2 regions of the uncultured Planococcus sp. genome follow, and region 2 is predicted to be linked to the other one. Evidence: predicted binding sites of a transcription regulator. Region 2 holds the regulator's gene; the other holds the start of a gene.

Region 1 (10,026 bases), on a different contig from region 2:
GCCAGCGCCAAACTGAAGGCTCACATCTCCTGAGAGCAGTCATTTGCGGTTGTTTATTGATTACCAATCCGATAGTCACAGCTATTGATATGGTCATGGACCATCCCGATTGCCTGCATAAACGAATATGTCGTCACCGGTCCCACAAATTTAAAGCCGCGCTTTTTCAATTCTTTGCTGAGCTGGACAGAAAACGGCGATTGCGCAGGAATCTGTGCATCGGTTTCCCAGTTATTGTGGACCGGTACGCCATCTGTAAAGCTCCATAGGAAATCAGCGAAACTTCCCCACTCCTTTTGAATGCTATGTACCGCCTGAGCGTTGGTACGGACAGATTGGATTTTTGCGCTGTGCTTGACTATAGGATAATTCTCTTTGATGGATACAAGATCTGCATCCGACAGCCCCGTACAATAATCAACGTCGAATTGATGGAAAGCTTCCTGATAGGCTTTGCGCTTTGATAACACAATATTCCACGATAATCCGGCCTGTGCACCTTCCAGAATCAACATTTCGAAAATATAGCGGTCTTCCCGGCTGGGCCTGCACCATTCTTCATCATGGTAGGCTTGCATCACGGCATTGCTTTGAGCCCATAAACATCGATTTCCCACCTATACCACCTCGTTTCTGTAGTTGATTCCACTATACCACTGAAGAGAAACCTCCACATTTATAGACTTTTTCGGAATACTGAAAAGGACGTCCACTAATCGTGAACGCCCTTTCGTCTAGGTCAACTCTGCCATTAGATCAATAAATTGAACAGCAGAGAATCATTATTGAGGTCTTTATATGGAAAACCGTTTTCTGTCATGCGTTTGACGAGCGGCTCGTAGTCCTCCTGGCACTTCAATTCGATTCCGACCAAGACCGGTCCTTCTTCGCGGTTTGTCCGTTTCGTGTATTCGAAATGGGTGATGTCATCATTTTCTCCAAGAACCTGCTCCATAAATTTACGGAGAGCTCCAGCACGCTGCGGGAAAGTGACGATGAAATAATGCTTCAATCCCTCATAAATCAGAGATTTTTCTTTGATTTCCTGCATCCGTTCAATGTCATTATTGCCCCCACTGATGACGCAAACAACGTTTTTTCCTTTGATGTCATCTTTATAGAAATCAAGGGCTGCAACGGATAATGCGCCAGCGGGTTCCGCCACGATGGCATTTTCGTTATACAGCTGCAAAATCGTCGTGCAGACTTTACCTTCGGGCACCAGAGCGATGTCGTCCAAGACATCTGAACAGATGGCCATGGAAAGATCCCCGACCTGTTTGACTGCAGCGCCATCGACAAATGTGTCGATGGTATCCAGACGCGTCACCTGTCCATTGGCTAGAGAAGCTTTCATCCCCGCAGCTCCGGCCGGTTCCACACCGATCAGTTTTGTCGAAGGGCTGATTCCTTTCAAGTAAGACCCGACGCCGGACGCCAATCCGCCGCCTCCGATTGCGCAGAACATATAATCGACGCGCTCCTGCATATCATTCAGCACTTCTACCGCAACTGTCCCTTGTCCAGCGATGATGCGGCTGTCGTTGAATGGATGGACAAACACCTTTTCTTCCACCGTGCAGTAGTCCATCGCCGCAGTGAAAGAATCGTCAAACGTATCGCCCGTCAATACTACCGATACTTTGTCTCCGCCAAACCGCTTGACCTGCGATACTTTTTGGCGCGGAGTCGTCAATGGCATGAAAATCTTCCCTTCAATGCCGAGTGCGAAGCACGAGTAGGCCACACCTTGCGCATGGTTGCCGGCGCTGGCACAGACGACGCCTTTAGCACGGTCTGCTGCGCTTAGGCTGCGGATGAAGTTATAGGCTCCACGCAGTTTAAAGGAACGAACCACTTGCAGATCCTCACGCTTCAAATAGACATTGCATTCATATCGTGCGGACAATAATTCATTTTTCTGCAACGGAGTTTTATTGACGACATCCTTGAGCGCCTGGTTGGCCACCATAATCTCTTCCACCGATACTCTAGATAGCTTTACTTCCCTGTCAAGCTCTGTGATGTTGCTCTTAGCCATAGATGTCACCTTCTTATTTTTATTTATCTCACTACTCTAACACATCAGAGCGTTTACTTGGTAAGAAAATTGCGACAATTCAATGAAAAGTTTTTCTCCATCTTGTCTTTATCGAACTTAAATACACCTGCAAAAGATTAGAATGGAAGATTGTTAACTATTCATTTTAATGAATGGCACATTTCCCATTTCTCCAATTGAATATTAATGAATAACAAATATGGCTCGGCTGAAAAATGAATAACTTGAATAAAAATAACCCACCCTTTTGAATAAAGGGTGGGTTATAAGTATTACTCTTTTAGTTCGACACGATAAGCGGAAACCACTTTTCCATCTGTTGCTTCATCCGCGATAAAGGAACCATTTGAATAACGGTCCACGTTCTTCAACGAATTGGCAATCAGTGAAATGCGTGCGCCTTTGTCGGTTTCCAGAATGATTTCTTCTTTACCGGTTGCAGCGACTACAGCAACCACACGGTGAGCATTCGATTTCAACTCACGGAGCATGACGACGCCCCGCTTTGCACGGCTGCCGCTTTCAAACTCCTGCAGCTTCATTTTCTTCGCCGCACCGCGGTGGGTGATCAAGACTAATTCCTGCTTCACTTCCGGGTCGATCATAACAGCGGACACTGCTTCATCCGCATCTTTCAGATTGATGCCTTTGACACCCCCGGTACGAAGTCCGGTAAGCGGAACTTCCTCCAGTGGGAAACGTACCCCATAGGCTTGCTTAGTCCCTATGAACAATTCGGTTTCCTTCGTCACCAATCCCGCATAAATCATCGCATCGCCCGACTTCAGGTTCATCGTCTTAATAGCACGTGAATAACGCTGAATATGATAATCCTTCAACGCTGAACGTTTGACCTGCCCTAATTTAGAGACCGTCAGGATGCTGGCTTCTGCATCGAAGTTTTCAAACGGATACACCGCAAGGATGGATTCATTGGCATCCAATTGCACGATGCTGGATAAATGCTGGCCAAGGTCTTTCCATTTGATATCAGGCAATTCATTGATCGGCTGGTAAACAAAGTTTCCTGCAGTGGTGAATATCAGAATGGTATGCTGCGTATTTAAGTTGCCTTCGAACAGCAGATAATCCGTTTCTTTCATCGCGAAGTCCTTGCCGTTTGAAGCGGCATGAGAACGTGTACTGGTCCGCTTGACATACCCTTCTTTGGTTACGGTTACTACCACTTCTTCGCTTGGGATCATGATTTCGCGTGTAATAGTGATTTCTTCAATTTTATCTTCAATGACGGATCGGCGCGGTTCTGCAAATTGCTTGCGTATGTTTGCCAATTCTTTCTTGATGACATTTTTTAATTTTGTTGAACTGGTCAGTATCCCTGTCAATTCAGCGATCAATTTTTTCAGATCGTTTTCTTCTTTTTGCAGTTCCGTGATGTCCGTATTGGTCAAACGGTATAGTTGCAGGGAGACAATCGCTTCCGACTGTGCTTCCGAGAAATCGAATGACTCAATCAGGTTATTTTTGGCATCGCGTTTATCTTTTGAAGAACGGATGGTCTTGATCACTTTGTCCAGAATCGATAGAGCTTTCATCAAGCCTTCCACAATATGCATACGATCACTGGCTTTTTGCAGATCGAACTCAGAACGCTTGGTGATAACTTCTTTCTGATGCTCGATATAGGCATCCAGCATCGTCTGCAATGTCATCATTGTCGGACGGCGTTTGTAGATGGCCACCATATTGAAGTTGTAGCTGACCTGCAGATCGGTATTTTTATAGAGATAGCTCAAAATTCCGTTTGCCTGGACATCTTTCTTCAATTCAATGACAATCCGCAATCCGCTTCTGTCCGATTCATCCCGTACTTCGGAAATGCCTTCAAGCTTGCGGTCGAACCGGTGGTCGTCAATTTTTTTGATCATATTGGCTTTATTGACTTCAAAAGGGATTTCTGTAATGACGATCTGTTCTTTTCCGCCTTTTAACGGTTCCACCCGGGCTTTTGAACGGACAATGATTTTGCCTTTGCCGGTTTCATAAGCTTTACGGATGCCATCCACTCCCTGGATGATGCCGCCGGTCGGGAAATCCGGTCCTTTAATGACGGTCATCAGTTCCGCGACTGTCGCTTGTGGGTTATCCATGCGCATCAATACCGCATCGAGTACTTCGTGAAGGGCATGCGGCGGGATATCGGTGGCATAGCCGGCAGAAATACCGGTCGACCCGTTGACCAGAAGGTTCGGGAATCGAGCCGGCAAAACAGTCGGTTCCATATCAGAATCATCAAAGTTTGGGATGAAATCCACGGTGCCTTTATTGATGTCCCGTAGCAGTTCAGATGAAATAGCAGATAGACGGGCTTCAGTGTAACGCATCGCAGCAGGCGAATCGCCGTCCATCGAGCCGTTATTGCCGTGCATTTCAACGAGCATGTGTCGGATTTTCCAATCCTGGCTCAAGCGCACCATCGCCTCGTAGACAGAGCTGTCTCCGTGTGGATGGTAGTTACCGATGACGTTACCGACGGTTTTAGCCGATTTACGGAACGCTTTATCATTGGTGTTGCCCTCGTGGTACATTGCATATAAAATACGGCGCTGAACAGGTTTCAACCCGTCACGTGCGTCCGGCAATGCCCGGTCCTGGATAATGTATTTACTGTAACGGCCAAACCGATCGCCGATTACTTCTTCCAGTGGCAAATCCTGAAATCTTTCGGTTTGTGTCATACAAGTTCCTCCTCAGCGTGAATCAAATCATTTTCAAGAATATTGCTGTCTTCTTCAAGTCCGAAGTCGACGTTGTTTTCGATCCATCTGCGCCGCGGTTCCACTTTATCACCCATCAAGGTAGTGATGCCGCGTTCTGCGCGTGCACTGTCTTCAATCGTAACCCGGATCAATGTACGGGATTCTGGGTTCATGGTCGTTTCCCATAACTGGTCTGCGTTCATCTCACCCAAACCTTTGTAGCGCTGCAGTGTATAGCCTTTACCGACTTTTTGGATCGATGCATCCAAATCCGATTCTGTCCAAGCGTAGTCGACCACTTCTTTTTTGCCGATGCCTTTGGAAACCTTGTATAGCGGCGGAAGCGCGATAAACACTTTTCCAGCCTCGATCAGTGGCTTCATATACCGGAAGAAGAACGTCAGCAGCAGCACTTGGATATGCGCTCCATCCGTATCTGCATCGGTCATGATGATGATTTTATTGTAGGCGATGTCGTCGATTGAAAAATCGGAAGATACCCCTCCGCCAATCGCGTGGATGATGGTTGAAATCTCTTCGTTCTTCATGATTTCCTCGAGTTTCGCTTTTTCCGTGTTGACGACTTTCCCGCGCAGCGGCAGGATAGCCTGGAAGGTCCGGTCGCGCCCTTGTTTGGCAGAACCGCCGGCCGAGTCTCCCTCCACCAGGTATAATTCGTTCTTCGAGGCGTTGCGGGATTGGGCAGGCGTCAATTTACCGGACAGCAACGCGTCCGATTTCTTGCGCTTTTTGCCGTTTCGCGCGTCTTCGCGCGCTTTTCTGGCGGCCACTCGAGCCTGTGACGCACGAATTGCTTTCCGCACCAAAGAAGCGCTGAGATCAGCATTTTCTTCCAGGAAATACATCAATTTTTGGGACACGACTGAATCGACGATGCTTCTTGCTTCACTGGTTCCAAGCTTGCTTTTAGTCTGTCCTTCAAATTGCAGCATGCCTTCGGGGATGCGGACGGAAACGATGGCTGCCAATCCTTCGCGGATGTCGGAGCCTTCAAGGTTTTTGTCTTTTTCCTTCAGCAAGTTGATTTTTCTGGCATAGTCATTGAAGACGCGTGTCATGGCCGCTTTTGCGCCGGTTTCGTGGGTACCACCATCGCGGGTCCGGACGTTGTTGACAAACGACAGGATCGTTTCGGAATAGCCATCGTTGAACTGGAACGAAAATTCAATCTCCATTTCGTCCTGCTGCCCTTCGATATAGGCTACTGGGTGCAGCACGTCTTTTTCCTCGTTCAGGTAAGATACAAACGCTTCAATGCCGGTTTCATAGTGAAAAATGTCCTTTGCTTCTGTCCGTTGGTCGAACAACTCGATCTTCAGCCCCTTCAACAGGAAAGCAGACTCGCGCAGACGTTCGGAAAGCGTTTCATAATTGTATTTGGACACGGAAAAAATAGCTTCATCCGGCAAAAAGTGGATCATGGTACCACTTTCTTTTGTCGATCCGATTTCTTCAAGCGTCGTGGCCGGCTTGCCGCCGTTTTCAAATCGTTGGCGGTACTTTTTGCCGTCACGGTAAATCGTCACTTCCAGAAATTCGGATAAAGCATTAACGACCGATGCACCGACGCCATGAAGGCCTCCACTTGTCTTATAGCCGCCCTGGCCGAATTTCCCTCCGGCATGGAGAACCGTCAGAATCACTTCCGGAGTGGGTTTTCCGCTTCGGTGCATTCCTGTAGGCATGCCGCGTCCATAATCCCGGACACTGATGCTGTTGTCTTCATGGATGGTTACAGTAATTCTGTCTCCGTATCCTGCAAGCGCTTCATCGACCGAGTTATCGACAATCTCATAGACCAAGTGGTGAAGCCCGCGTGTATCCGTCGACCCGATATACATCCCCGGACGCTTTCTAACGGCATCTAAGCCTTCGAGTACCTGAATTGCTTCTTCGTTGTATGCCGTATTTTGAATTTTAGCCATCTAATTCCCTCCAACAAACATTTGTTCGCATAATGATCTCTCTTAATCGTATTCTATTTCGTACTCATCTGTCAAACTTCATAGAAAAAGAGCGCTGAGCGCCCTTTAGCAGTAATGCCTTATTTCAGAATGGCGTGTTCCACTTTGATGCAACGGTCCATAATGACTGTGTAACCTGCATCAGCCAAGCGATTGAATACGTCTTCATCAACTACATTTAATTGTGTCCAGAACACTGGACAATCGATTTTCATGAACTCTTCAGCGATATCTTCTAAAAACTCACTGCGCCGGAAAACGTTGACGATATCCACTTTTTCTGGAATTTCACTCAAAGAGGCGTAACTTTTTTCACCCAGTACAGTATCTGCCTGCGGATTGACTGGGATGATGCGGTAACCGGCCCGTTGCATGGCTTCCGAAACGATATGCGAAGTTCGGCTTGGATTCGGGCTCAGGCCGATTACAGCAATTGTTTTCGCATTGTCGAGTACGTTTTTGATTTCTTCTCGGCTAGGATTGTTCAAGATCATCACCTGTCCTTTTTATTCTATCATACACGAATTCGTCCTGCCTGTTGAATAATTTGGCATCTATTGTTCAAAGAACTTCAGTCATGGTAAACTGATACTACAAAATAAGGTTGTTTTAAAGGAGTTCATGATGACTATACTGCTTCCCATTCTACTCGCTTACCTGCTCGGCTCGATTCCGTCTGCCTTATGGGTCGGGAAACTATTTTACAACACGGACATCCGCACACAAGGAAGCGGAAATTTAGGCGCAACCAACACATTCCGGACACTCGGGAAGAAAGCCGGAATTGCCGTCACGCTGCTGGATATCCTGAAAGGGACGGCCGCAACGCTGATTCCCCTCTACATCGCAACTGACATTCACCCGCTGCTGCTCGGGGTCATCGCAGTCATTGGCCACATCTATCCGGTGTTCGCTAAATTTAAAGGCGGCAAAGCAGTTGCGACTTCAGGCGGTATCCTTCTCGGCTATCAATGGCCATTGTTCATCATGGCGGTGGCAGTGCTGCTCATCGCTTTGAAGATCACGAAAATGGTGTCGTTGTCTTCTATTATCCTGGCTGTCGTTTTCATCATCTATACGACTTTTTACGGGATCTATACGGGAGACTACCTGTTTATGATTGTCATATACATTCTGGCTTTGTTCATCATTTTCCGCCATCGGGCCAATATTTCCCGGATCCGCGCAGGAACTGAGCCGAAAATCAACTGGTAACCCCAGTGGAAGGACGTGTGATATGCAGATTAACATTAGTCAAGACGCACTCGATTGGTTTAAACAAGAAATGGAAGTGGCTCCTGGAGAAGCAGTTCGCTTTTTCGTCCGCTACGGTGGTTCCAGCAAGCTGCAGCCTGGATTTTCATTGGGTGTAACCAAAGATCAGCCGTATGAAATGGCTGTCCAGGTGGAACAGAACAAAGTCACCTACTTTATTGAACAAACCGATGTCTGGTATTTTGACGGTCACAATCTACAGGTCAGCGTCAATGATGACTTGCACGAACTTGATTATTCATATACAAAATAAAAAAGCATGAGCTATTCATGCTTTTTTATTTTGCAGTTTATTCAGTTGCTCCAATTGCCCTTCCCGCTGCAGAATAGCCTTTTGGCGATCGCCGAACAAGTCAAAATGCGGGTAATTGCCGCGCAAATCCATCCATTCACGCTGCAGACCATACTGCTTGCCCCATGTCTCCAGCTTATCCAAATCGCAGCAACCGACTTTGGTGACCGTACTGCATCCCGGAAAGCGCTCATCCACCCAGTAATGGGTCAAAAATGAAATCTGTCCCTTGGCGACTCCCTGTTTCCAGCGCTCCAGCTCGTCCCGCTTAATTCCGAACGCCATCGGCTGCCTGCCTTTTGATCTCTTCGTATTTTTCATGCCATTCCGGATAGATTTTTTTGATGGAAACCGGACGGAACGACTCTTTTTTGACTACTACGTGCTCGGATGTTGCGGTTGCAGCAATCGCACCGTCTTCATGGACGATTTCATAGCCGTATTTGGTCCGCAGGCGCCCGTGCTCCTCAACCCAGGTCCGGACATAGGCTTTCTGTCCGTAACGGAGAGCCGCTTTATATTGAATGGAGATATCGGTAACTGGCGATAAGTAACCGTCTTTTTCCATTCCCGCATACGTGAATCCCAGATCTTCAATCAGTTTGGTGCGGCCGATTTCCAGCCAGATAATATAGTTGGCATGATAGACGACCCCCATTTGATCGGTTTCCGCATAACGGATTTCTATTTCTTTTTCGCTTATGTACATGTCCATTTCACCTCTTTATTCCGCTTTAACGGGCAGTAAGACTCCCGCTTCTACATGTGGGAGGTCCACTGACCGTATAAGTCCGATTGGATCAACTAACAATCAGTGGTGATGAAACCCCACTGATTGAAGTTTCTCTTTACCAGTATACAAGAAATTCGTTTTTAGATGTAAGAGAAAAGGCTGCCGGGGGAATTCCCCCGGCAGCCTTTTGGGTGTAGATTTTATACTTCCAGCAATTTGTTGCGCAGCACCATTTGCAGGATGCCGCCGTGGCGGAAATAATCCACTTCCACTTCGGAATCGAAACGTGCCAATACTTTGAACTCAGTCACTTTACCGTCTTCAGCAGTAGCTGTAACAGTAAGGACGTCGCGTGGTTTCACGTCATCAGACAAGTTGACGCTGATGGTTTCGTGTCCAGTCAATCCAAGAGAATCAGCGCTTTCGCCGTTGACGAATTGCAATGGCAGAACGCCCATCATTACAAGGTTCGAACGGTGAATACGCTCATAGCTTTCAGCGATGACTGTTTTGATGCCTAGAAGGAACGTACCTTTAGCAGCCCAGTCACGTGAAGAGCCCATGCCGTAGTCTTTACCAGTCAAGACAACAAGTCCTGTGCCTTGTTCCTGATACTTCATGGCAGCGTCGTAAATTGCCATTGTTTCGCCAGTTGGCCAGTAAGTCGTGTAACCGCCAGTTGTTCCTGGAGCTACCTGGTTACGGATACGAATGTTGGCGAATGTTCCGCGCATCATGACTTCGTGGTTACCGCGACGAGATCCGTAAGAGTTGAAGTTACGTGGCTCTACGCCGTTTTCACGAAGGTATAGTCCTGCTGGCGTATCTTTGCCGATGGCACCAGCTGGTGAAATATGGTCAGTCGTGATCGAGTCTGCGAATTTCGCAACTACGCGAAGGTCAGCCAACGGTTGGATCGGAGCCGGCTCTTTTGATAGACCTTCAAAGAACGGCGGGTT
Region 2 (10,026 bases):
GCGTGCATGGCCCCGGCCTAGGCGTGTTTCATCCTGTATGAACACAGCATCGACTTTATCCGTCTTGATGCTGTTGAGCATTTCCAACAGACCATCGCGATCCATCTCGTAGCCGCTGTGCTGATCGGTAAAAACACCATCTACTTTATAGGATTGTTCATACGCAAACTTCATCAGTTCTTCTTCCTGTCTCTCTAAGGAAGATTCCTGTGTATCTTTGGTCGTGCTGACACGGCAATAAATTAATGCGTTTTTCTTCATTCAGCATCACCTGCAAATTTACTGGTCTCATCAGGAGCAAATCTTAAATGATCACTGGGAATCTTGAGTAATTGCCCGGCGATGATTTTAGAAGTTGAAAGGTTATTCTCTTTCATAATCTCTTCTATCCATTCATGATGGGGGGTTGTGCCACTGAACGATTCAGCTAATGTCCAGAGTGTGTCGCCTTCTTCTATTTCAACTTGGCTCATTTGTGCACTGTTTGTATTATGGGACAGGATCGCATAAAAAGTAAACACCATAATTAAAGCAAAAAACAAGATTAAGTAAGAATTTTGTCGGATGATCGTCAAATAAATCGCCTCCTGGGAATGAGTGTTCGGAATGTATGTTCTCATATTAATGCGAACAGGTGTTTTTGTCAAGAATAATATTCGAACCTATGTTTGCATTTCACTGCCCGAGTTGGTATACTATTGGTAGAAATCAAGTAGTATTACTCAAATGAGGTGAAACTGTTGAAAAAAGTATCCAAACGCCAAGAAGACATATTGTCGTTTATAAAAGAAGAAGTCCGCTTAAAAGGCTATCCGCCATCCGTGCGTGAAATCGGGGAGGCAGTCGGTCTGGCATCCAGTTCGACCGTACATGGCCATCTGGCTCGCCTTGAAAGCAAAGGCCTGATCCGTCGCGACCCAACAAAACCCAGAGCAATTGAAGTTATCAGCACTGATGAAGCGCTTATTGATAAAAGTCCTGTATTACATGTACCGTTAATCGGTAAGGTAACTGCCGGTATCCCGATTACGGCAATTGAAAATGTAGAAGAATACTTCCCTCTTCCCCAAAGCTATGGCACAGAAGATGATCACATCTTCATGCTGGAAATCATGGGTGAAAGTATGATTGAAGCCGGAATTTTAAATGGTGATTATGTCATTGTGAAGCAGCAGCAAACTGCTAATAACGGAGATATTGTTGTCGCGATGACTGCAGAAGACGAAGCAACAGTCAAACGTTTCTTCCGCGAAGATAGTTACTTCCGCCTTCAGCCGGAGAATTCATCGATGGATCCAATCATTGTGGATCAAGTTTCGATTCTCGGTAAAGTCGTTGGAGTTTATCGCCAAATCCATTAAACAAAAAACCACCGGGAAAATTCCCCGGTGGTTTTTTGTATTTTTATTATGTAGACTTGACTTCCGATTTACCGTTTCATGCAGCTGAACGCTAAAACTACAGGAATTCTTTTTCTCCTGATGTACTCCTGTTCCTCTTCGAAATATTGAGGTTTCGGCTTCCCTTCCTGCAGACCAGTAACTGTAAATCCTGCTTTTGTCAGTGCCGAGAAATAACTTTCGATGGTTCGATGATGTTTCACCACTATTTTATCGATCCATGGCTCCTGCCGCACCCCTTCATCGAAATATTCATCTACAATCCAACTGCCTCTTTTATCACCGTTTTTTTTGCTTTCAAAAGAAGAAGTCGTCAACGGATGCTGGACACTGAACACAAATCTCCCGTTGTCTTTTAACGACATATGGATGTTTCGGAATACCTGATCCACTTCAGGCAAGTAATGCATCGCTAAACGGGAAGCGATGATATCATATTCACTTTCCGGAAAGTCGAACCCTTCCATCGTGGACTTCGTGATCTGTGCATCTAGCCCTGTTAAATTTACCGATGCCAATCTGCACATTTGTTCCGACCCTTCCACCCCATGATAGTGCAGAGCTCCAGACTCCAGCAGCTCTTTTCCGAACAAGGCATCTCCGCACCCCAGATCCAATACCCGCTTATTCTGAAATACTCCCAGCAGTTCATAGATGACCGGCTTTTCAATGCTGTTGTTAGGACTTTCAAGCCGATTTCTTCTTTGCAGGAAACTTTCTAAAAAATCCTTTTCTTCGTATGCACTGGAACCTTCGTATTTCATCGTATCCCTCCATAATTCGATTTACAGTTACTTTTCAGCTCAAAAAAAGATGCTGCATAAGCAGCACCTACCGCGCGGCTTATAGAAAAGAAATCTTCTACAATTCGCTGACTTTTATATATTTAACCAAATTGATGGTGATGCGATAAATATTACCCGTTTCCGGATCGGAAATTTCATAAGTACCATTGGAAGGGATTTTGCTTAATGCCGACTCTTTATCTACTGCCTGGACGTTATGAATAAATGTATTTCCCTCATCAAAATTAAATTCTACTTGAAACGACTTCATAGCAATGGCCTCCTTCTATCTATTTACTTTGTCTTCGTGAAACAGTCTATCATACATGTAATATTATTGCTGTTTGTATAATTCCTTATAAACAATGACTTTAAGAGCAAGCAGTTCTTCTTCATTTAAATCTTCTTCAAGTTTTTGGATCACTTCGTCAGCAGACATCGAGCCATCTTCAACACCAGACTTCATTTTAGCCAAGTCTGTTATCCCTACCTTTTTAATGACTGTTCCTGCGGCATCTCCAGTTGTCTGAAACGGTAAAGTCTCACTTTTTTGTTCAGCAACTTGTGCCTCTTCTATGTACTCAAGCATTTGAGGGTCATTTTCTACATACTCCACTATTTTTTCCATCTGGCCGCTATTCCGCAGTTCTTCAGTCGCTTCAGCAACCAGGCGATCCGCCGAAAAATCCGGACCTATAACATAGATGCCGATCCCAGCAAATGAAAAAAATATTAAAAAGATAATGATTGTCATTAGAAAGCGCATAGCCGAATTCTCCTTCGCTTTTAGATTATTATAACAGTAGACGGACAAAAGTGTATAAAGTTACCATAAAAAAAAGAAAACCTCGGGTTTAATTCTTTTCAGAACTAAACCCAAGGCTCTTTTCTTTCAATTAAGCATATTCCTTACAAAATCATCGTTTCTGCTGCTCAGCAATCCACCAGTCTATGTGCTCCAAGTTAAAGATCACAATATCCTGATATGCTTTGCGATGCGGAATCTTTCTTTTCGACATTAAATCTGTAATCTGCTCTGCAGCCAGTGGATAATTTACTGATTCCAAATAGTCTACTAAATTTGAAAGTCCTTGAATTTTCCTCAATTTAATCCCCTCCCACAAAATCTTCCTTCAGTTCATCCGAAGGAAAATTCAGTATGAGTTATTAAAATTTTTGGCTGCAATTAATTATAACCTTAAAATTCAGCCTGTAAACCATTTTTTGATTTCATTATTGTTCTGTTAGGTTGATTTTTATCATTCCTTTTTTCCATTACGTTGCTGTAGACCTATTATTTTTCAGCTGGTTATTCTGGTCAATCACTAAATTAGGGCAGCCTTATTGTAAGAATTCGTTTTTCCAAAACAAAAGCACCTCCGAAGAGATGCTCAAAATCCTTATTATTTCTTTTGTAAGGCCAATACTGCATATCCTTTATCTTCATTAAAGTTCCAGTCGACATAAATATCATCTATCGGCCGTTTCAATATCTTCTCTAATGTAGATTGTTTAAAAAGTTTATATTCCAATGGCCGTTTTGCAAGTTTCAGCGTTTCTGAAAACCCCAGATTAATAAGTTCCTTCTCAAGAAGAGTGAATATCTCTATTCGCCTTATTAACAGTGTTCTTTCCCCCAACCAGAAGAGCTCAGTGGAACCGGGCTCTTTTTGTCCGATTTCACTTATTTTGATGATTTCATCAAGAAGTTTTTTCTCATCCACTTCGCTTGGCCATGGCTTCTTCTCTATGTCCCCCTCTTTAAGGATCGCTAGAATCATACCGGATTTTTGATTTAAATTCCAATCGGCATAAAGTTCTTTAATATCTAGATTTGCTTCTTTCCAAAAGTTTATTTTAAATTCTTGCTCAATTTCTTCCATTAATAAATCTCTCAGTTCGAGAACCTTGGTGCCTTCATTTTTACTGAGAAGAATTTTTTCCATTGGTGATAAAAACTCTCTTATTTGTATACAAATAAAGGGGTGAACGATATTGACATAAACCGACTTTGGACCCTTGCCGAAATGAGAACGCAAAATCGTTGACGAAAACCTGCTGATAATAGCTTCAATCGTCTTTTCCTGCTCTTTTACCATTTTAATACCCCTCTGAATGGAAGATAGAATTCTTTCCATTCTATCAACCATACAGGAGTTTCGCAGTGACTACTATTAATCGCGCTTACTACGCTAATACTAGTGCTAATCTCTTGATACGTAGTGTCAGAAGCTTGTGTACTATACCATAGTATTCAGTAATCCACTAAACCCGTCTGCTGATCAGGAATCAGCTCTTTGCCTTTTCTCATAAGCCCGTTCCTTCTTATTGTAGCGGATGTAGCCACTTCCAAAAGCGATAAGTGAGGTGATCCAGAGTGAAATAACAGCTGCATTTAAAATCATGAACATGATTTCTCCTCCTCTTTACGTATCAGCAATATAGTCGATTATCAGAATAAAGTACGGGATAACAACTCTTTCCAAGATCCATTGAATTGGATTGTTTACAATTAGTCGCATGAACACACCCATAAGTTTCTCTCTTATTTAAATTTCAGTCTTTTATTCAGCCATCTTCGATTTCGGAAAACTATTCAATCTAGAAATCGGATAATTATGCAAATTTTCCATACATATTTCCCACTTTGATTTTCTAATGAAAACAGAAAAAACCGTTGGAGCTCTTAAGCTCCAACGGTTTCCATCCATTTATATTAATACATTTTCAAGTATTGCTCACGTTCCCAAGGGTGGACGCTTGTGCGGAACATGTCCCACTCAATTTCTTTCGCTTCGACGAAGTTGTTTAAGATATGTTCGCCTAACGCTTTAGTCATGACTTCATCTTTTTGAAGTTCCTGCAAAGCATTGTGAAGAGTGCTTGGAAGATCTTCGATACCAACTGCTTCACGCTCTTTTTGGTTCATCGCATAGATATTGCGATCCACCGCTTTTGGCGGAGTCATTTTCTTGCGGATTCCATCAAGACCAGCCCCTAAAAGAACAGCCATCGCTAAGTATGGGTTCGCTGCCGGATCGACTGAACGCACTTCTACACGTGTAGACAAGCCGCGTGATGCCGGAATACGCACTAACGGACTGCGGTTTTGGCCGGACCAAGCGATGTAACAAGGCGCTTCGTAACCAGGTACTAGACGTTTGTACGAGTTTACAAGCGGGTTGGTTACCGCGGTAAAGCCTTTAGCATGTTCAATGATTCCAGCTATGAATTGGTAAGCTGTCTCACTCAATTTCATGTCGCCGTCTTCATCAAGGAATGTGTTGCGGTCTCCGTCGAACAAGGAAAGGTTCATATGCATTCCTGAACCGCTGACTCCGAATAATGGCTTCGGCATGAATGTTGCGTGAAGTCCGTGTTTACGGGCAATCGTCTTAACGACCAATTTAAAAGTTTGGATTTCATCACATGCTCTAATGGCATCTGCGTATTTAAAGTCGATTTCGTGTTGCCCTGGTGCTACTTCGTGGTGGGAAGCTTCGATTTCAAAGCCCATTTCCTCCAGTTCAAGAACGATGTCGCGTCGGCAGTTCTCACCAAGGTCCATTGGTGCCAAGTCAAAATATCCACCGTGGTCATTCAATTCAAGAGACGGTTCGCCTCTTTCATCAAGTTTGAACAGGAAGAATTCAGGTTCTGGCCCAAGATTGAAATGTGTGAATCCAAGCTCTTCCATATCCTTCAATACACGCTTTAAATTCGTACGCGGATCTCCAGGGAATGGCGTGCCGTCCGGGCTGTATATGTCACAGATTAAACGAGCTACTTTTCCTTTACCAGTGATCCAAGGGAATACCACCCATGTATCCAGGTCAGGGAATAAATACATATCAGATTCTTCGATGCGTACAAATCCATCGATAGAAGATCCATCAAACATCATTTTGTTATCGAGTGCTTTGTCCAATTGGGATGTCGGTATTTCAACGTTTTTGATGACCCCAAGAATATCGGTAAATTGCAGACGAATAAAATTAACGTTCTCTTCTTTTACTAATCGTTGAATGTCTTCTTTTGAATACTTGCCCATGTTCTCTTCACTCTCCTATGAATGTAGTATGTAAGCCCATTTCAATTAAAGAAACGGGATAAATCACTTTGTCTGAAGCCGCCTCTTTCTACGGGTCTTGCCTGGTGCTTCAACTCTTCATGCAGCAACTTTCGCAGCTCCGCATCGCTTAAGTTTTTCGGCTCCAGCTTTTCGTTTGCAGGCGTTTCTCTCATATCGTATATTTTCTTGATGCCTGCAATATTAAGCCCTTGATCCAGGTAGTCCTTAATTTCAAGCAGGGTATCGACGTCGTTCAATGAAAACATACGCTTATTGCCTTCTGTTCGGGCAGGGCTGATTAAATCATGCTCTTCATAATAACGAATTTGTCTCGCTGTCAATTCCGTCAGCTGCATTACGATGCTGATCGGCAAAAGCGGCATCGTCCGTCTTACCCGGTTCGTCATAAGATTCACCCATTTCAAATAATTACTACTCTTACAGCATATATCATGTTAGATTATTTGTCAAATGAATGTTATGTTTTCTAACATAAAAAATTTCCGTAAAAATGATACGGAAATTAAATTGGATTCATTTCAGTTTTTTTAGAGACTCCACTGAATTCAGCACCGCAATTTTTACGTGCTCGTATGTGAGTCCGCCCTGGACAAAAGCTGTATAAGGAGGCCGGATCGGCCCGTCTGCTGTCAGCTCTATGCTGGAACCTTGGACAAATGTACCTGCTGCCATGATGACATCATCTTCATAGCCTGGCATATAGGCCGCTTCTGGTTTGAATTGGGCATTGACCGGCGAGCTCGCCTGGATGGTTTGGCAAAAGGCAATCATCTGATCAGCCGTTTGGAATGATACGGATTGGATCAAGTCTGTCCGCTTATCGCTCCAATGGGGTGTCGTTTTCATCCCAGCCCGTTCCAATAAGGCTGACGTAAAGATTGCCCCTTTTAAAGCTTGAGAGACGATATGGGGAGCCATGAAGAAGCCCTGGTACATATCTGGCAATGCATTCAATGATGCACCTGCCTCTGCCCCTATACCCGGTGAAGTCATGCGATAACCGCATTTTTCGATTAAATCTTTTCTGCCAGCGATATAGCCTCCAATTTTCGCCAGGCCGCCACCCGGATTTTTGATAAGGGAACCGGCAATCAAATCCGCCCCAACTTCAATTGGCTCTTGCTGTTCCACAAACTCACCATAACAATTATCGACAAAAATGATGGCTTCAGGTTTGAGGCGGCGAATATTTAAAACCATTTCACCGATTTCTTCTATCGTAAAGGAAGGGCGTGTATCATAACCTCTGGAACGCTGAATCGCAATCACTTTCGTCTGGCTGCTGATCGCTTTTTCTGCAGCTGACCAGTCGATGTTATTATCCGTGTCCAGTTCCACGTGCTGGTAGCTGATGCCGAAGTCCTTCAGGGAACCTGTATCCTTTTCACCGCCGGATACGATGGAGTCCAGTGTATCGTAGGGTTTTCCTGTTAGATAAAGCAACTCATCTCCAGGACGCAGCACACCGAACAATGAGATGGTAATGGCGTGGGTTCCCGAGATGATCTGCGGACGGACAAGAGCGGCTTCCGCTTTAAAAACATCCGCATATACCCGTTCAAGCGTATCCCGTCCTTCATCGTCATAGCCATATCCAGTTGATGGTTTGAAATGATGATCGCTGACGCGTTGTCTGTGGAAAGCCTCCAACACTTTTTTCTGATTTACGTAAGCCGTTTCATCGGCCAGCTGCAGCTGGGCCTGAATCGTTTCTTCTATCGTTTTTATCGTTGTAAGCATGTAATTCTCCATTCTCTTCAATTTCTCTTTCTATTATGCGGCATGACTTGAAATAGCGTCAAATTCTGCTACAATTCATAGAGTTGTATGTTAAGGAGGAATAAGGCTTATGGCTTGGGAAGTACTGAGCGCCATCGGTACGATTGCTTTTGCAGTATCCGGTGCAATTATCGCGATGGAAGAAGAATATGATATCTTCGGCGTTTACCTTCTTGGCGTTGTCACCGCCTTTGGTGGAGGCGCCATCCGGAATTTATTGATTGGAGTACCCGTTTCGGCTCTATGGGAACAGGAATTCATGTTACAACTTGCCCTTATCTCGATTACGGTTGTTTTCTTATTTCCCCATAAATTGCTTGGCCACTGGAATCGCTGGGGACATTTTTTTGATGCCATAGGATTATCAGCCTTTGCCGTTCAAGGAGCCATCTATGCGGTTGAACTTGAATTGCCGCTCTTCGCTGTGGTAGTGGCAGCTGTACTAACAGGGTCCGGCGGAGGAATTATCCGTGATTTATTGGCTGGAAGAAAACCTCTTGTTCTGAAATCGGAAATTTATGCTGTATGGGCAGCATTGGCGGGACTGTTCATCAGCTTTAATCTAGCCAATTCCGATTTGATGCTTTATTCTTTGTTTGTCTTGATCACTATCCTGCGAATCCTGTCCTATACCTTCAAATGGCGATTGCCGGCACGCAAAATCCAGATTTCGTAGCTTAAACCTAAGTATCCGGCCAGCTCAAATGTCTGAACTCCCATGAAGAGTTGAAACAATATATGTTATCAATCATAAAAACAGACCGCTTGGCATATGCCGAACGGTCTGTTTTTATGATCTTTTATGCGATTGTTTCGCCATTCCAGGCAGTCATTCCGCCTTCAACATTAATCGTATTGATGTCGTTTGACTCTAAAATACCACAAGCCATTTCGCTGCGGCGGCCTGCACGGCAAACCATATAATATTCCGTTCCTGCATCCAATTCCCCTGTGCGTTCTGCAATTTCACCAAGAGGGATATGTTTGGCTCCAGGAATCATTCCTGCAGCTACTTCGTCGTCCTCACGAACATCAATGATGTTCAATTCTTCTCCAGCTTCTACTCGTTCTTGCAATTCATCTGCTGTAATGGTTTTCATGGATACGCCTCCTGAATTAAAATCCTATTCATCTGAAAATGCTATACTCCAAAAAGCTTGCTGTCAACCTGAAAAGCGTAAGCACCCGTTTAGGCCCGACAGGCATAAGTCGCTCCGGCTGTGCGGCATCCCTTCAGCCGCATTGCCGGAGCGACTTATGACCCCGAGGGGCTGGGTGCTGAAGCTGGACACTGAAAAGCGGAAACGGCCGTTCAGCTCCGACAGGCAAGAGGTGGCTCAAAGGTAGTTTGAGCCACCTCTTTGCGACGAAGCACAAAGTGCTGCAGGAGCAATAAGGTTTAGACGGTCTGGCGAAGCGGCGTTTTGTGCCGCACAGCCAGAGTGGCTTATGATCCGAGGAGTTGGCCGTTGGAGCTGGACAACCAGAAAAGCGGAAGCGCCCGTGTAGCTCTGCCGGGCATAAGACAGATCGGCGAAGCGGCTTATTTTCAGCCGCACAGCTGGGCTGGCTTATGACCCAAAGAGCTGGGCGCTGGAGTCTGGACACCGAGAAAAGCGCAAGCAGCCATGTAGGTCCGACAGGCATAAGGCACTTTGGCTGTGCAGCATCTCTTCAGCTGCATTGCCGGAGGGACTTATTACCCCGAGGGGCTGGCTGCTGGAGCTGGACAACCAGAAAAGCGGAAGCGCCCGTGTAGCTCTGCCGGGCATAAGACAGATTGGCGAAGCGGCTTATTTTCAGCCGCACAGCTGGGCTGGCTTATGACCCAAAGAGCTGGGCGCTGGAGTCTGGACACCGAGAAAACGCAAGCAGCCGTGTAGACTGACAACAAAAGCAACCCTAAAACATAACAAAAAACCGGACTGCAGCTGCAGTCCGGAATCCATTCTACTCTTCGTGCTCAATC

What was found. The regulator LexA, encoded in region 2, represses DNA repair genes until DNA is damaged. The targets are predictions, from matches to a motif close to CGAACATATGTTCG.
Region 1: the regulator LexA is predicted to act here: its motif matches at 6,743-6,756, upstream of parE (DNA topoisomerase IV subunit B).

The regions. Positions count from the first base shown of each region.
Region 1 covers NZ_CANMXD010000005.1:226,955-236,980, forward strand. The annotation lists gene Q0785_RS09715 (DNA-3-methyladenine glycosylase I) at 54-617, opposite strand; gene ilvA (threonine ammonia-lyase IlvA) at 752-2,041, opposite strand; gene parC (DNA topoisomerase IV subunit A) at 2,335-4,761, opposite strand; gene parE (DNA topoisomerase IV subunit B) at 4,758-6,728, opposite strand; gene Q0785_RS09735 (CoA-binding protein) at 6,848-7,261, opposite strand; gene plsY (glycerol-3-phosphate 1-O-acyltransferase PlsY) at 7,392-7,982, shown strand; gene Q0785_RS09745 (HesB/YadR/YfhF family protein) at 8,005-8,295, shown strand; gene Q0785_RS09750 (hypothetical protein) at 8,311-8,619, opposite strand; gene Q0785_RS09755 (thioesterase family protein) at 8,603-9,043, opposite strand; gene acnA (aconitate hydratase AcnA) at 9,268-10,026, opposite strand, start outside.
Region 2 covers NZ_CANMXD010000004.1:311,519-321,544, forward strand. The annotation lists gene Q0785_RS08160 (recombinase family protein) at 1-261, opposite strand, end outside; gene Q0785_RS08165 (LysM peptidoglycan-binding domain-containing protein) at 258-575, opposite strand; gene lexA (transcriptional repressor LexA) at 741-1,361, shown strand; gene Q0785_RS08175 (class I SAM-dependent methyltransferase) at 1,430-2,164, opposite strand; gene Q0785_RS08180 (hypothetical protein) at 2,262-2,456, opposite strand; gene Q0785_RS08185 (hypothetical protein) at 2,520-2,939, opposite strand; gene Q0785_RS08190 (hypothetical protein) at 3,103-3,291, opposite strand; gene Q0785_RS08195 (Na-translocating system protein MpsC family protein) at 3,589-4,284, opposite strand; gene Q0785_RS08200 (hypothetical protein) at 4,468-4,596, opposite strand; gene glnA (type I glutamate--ammonia ligase) at 4,902-6,236, opposite strand; gene Q0785_RS08210 (MerR family transcriptional regulator) at 6,278-6,664, opposite strand; gene Q0785_RS08215 (methionine gamma-lyase family protein) at 6,792-8,018, opposite strand; gene Q0785_RS08220 (trimeric intracellular cation channel family protein) at 8,128-8,733, shown strand; gene Q0785_RS08225 (rhodanese-like domain-containing protein) at 8,858-9,157, opposite strand; gene hfq (RNA chaperone Hfq) at 10,008-10,026, opposite strand, start outside.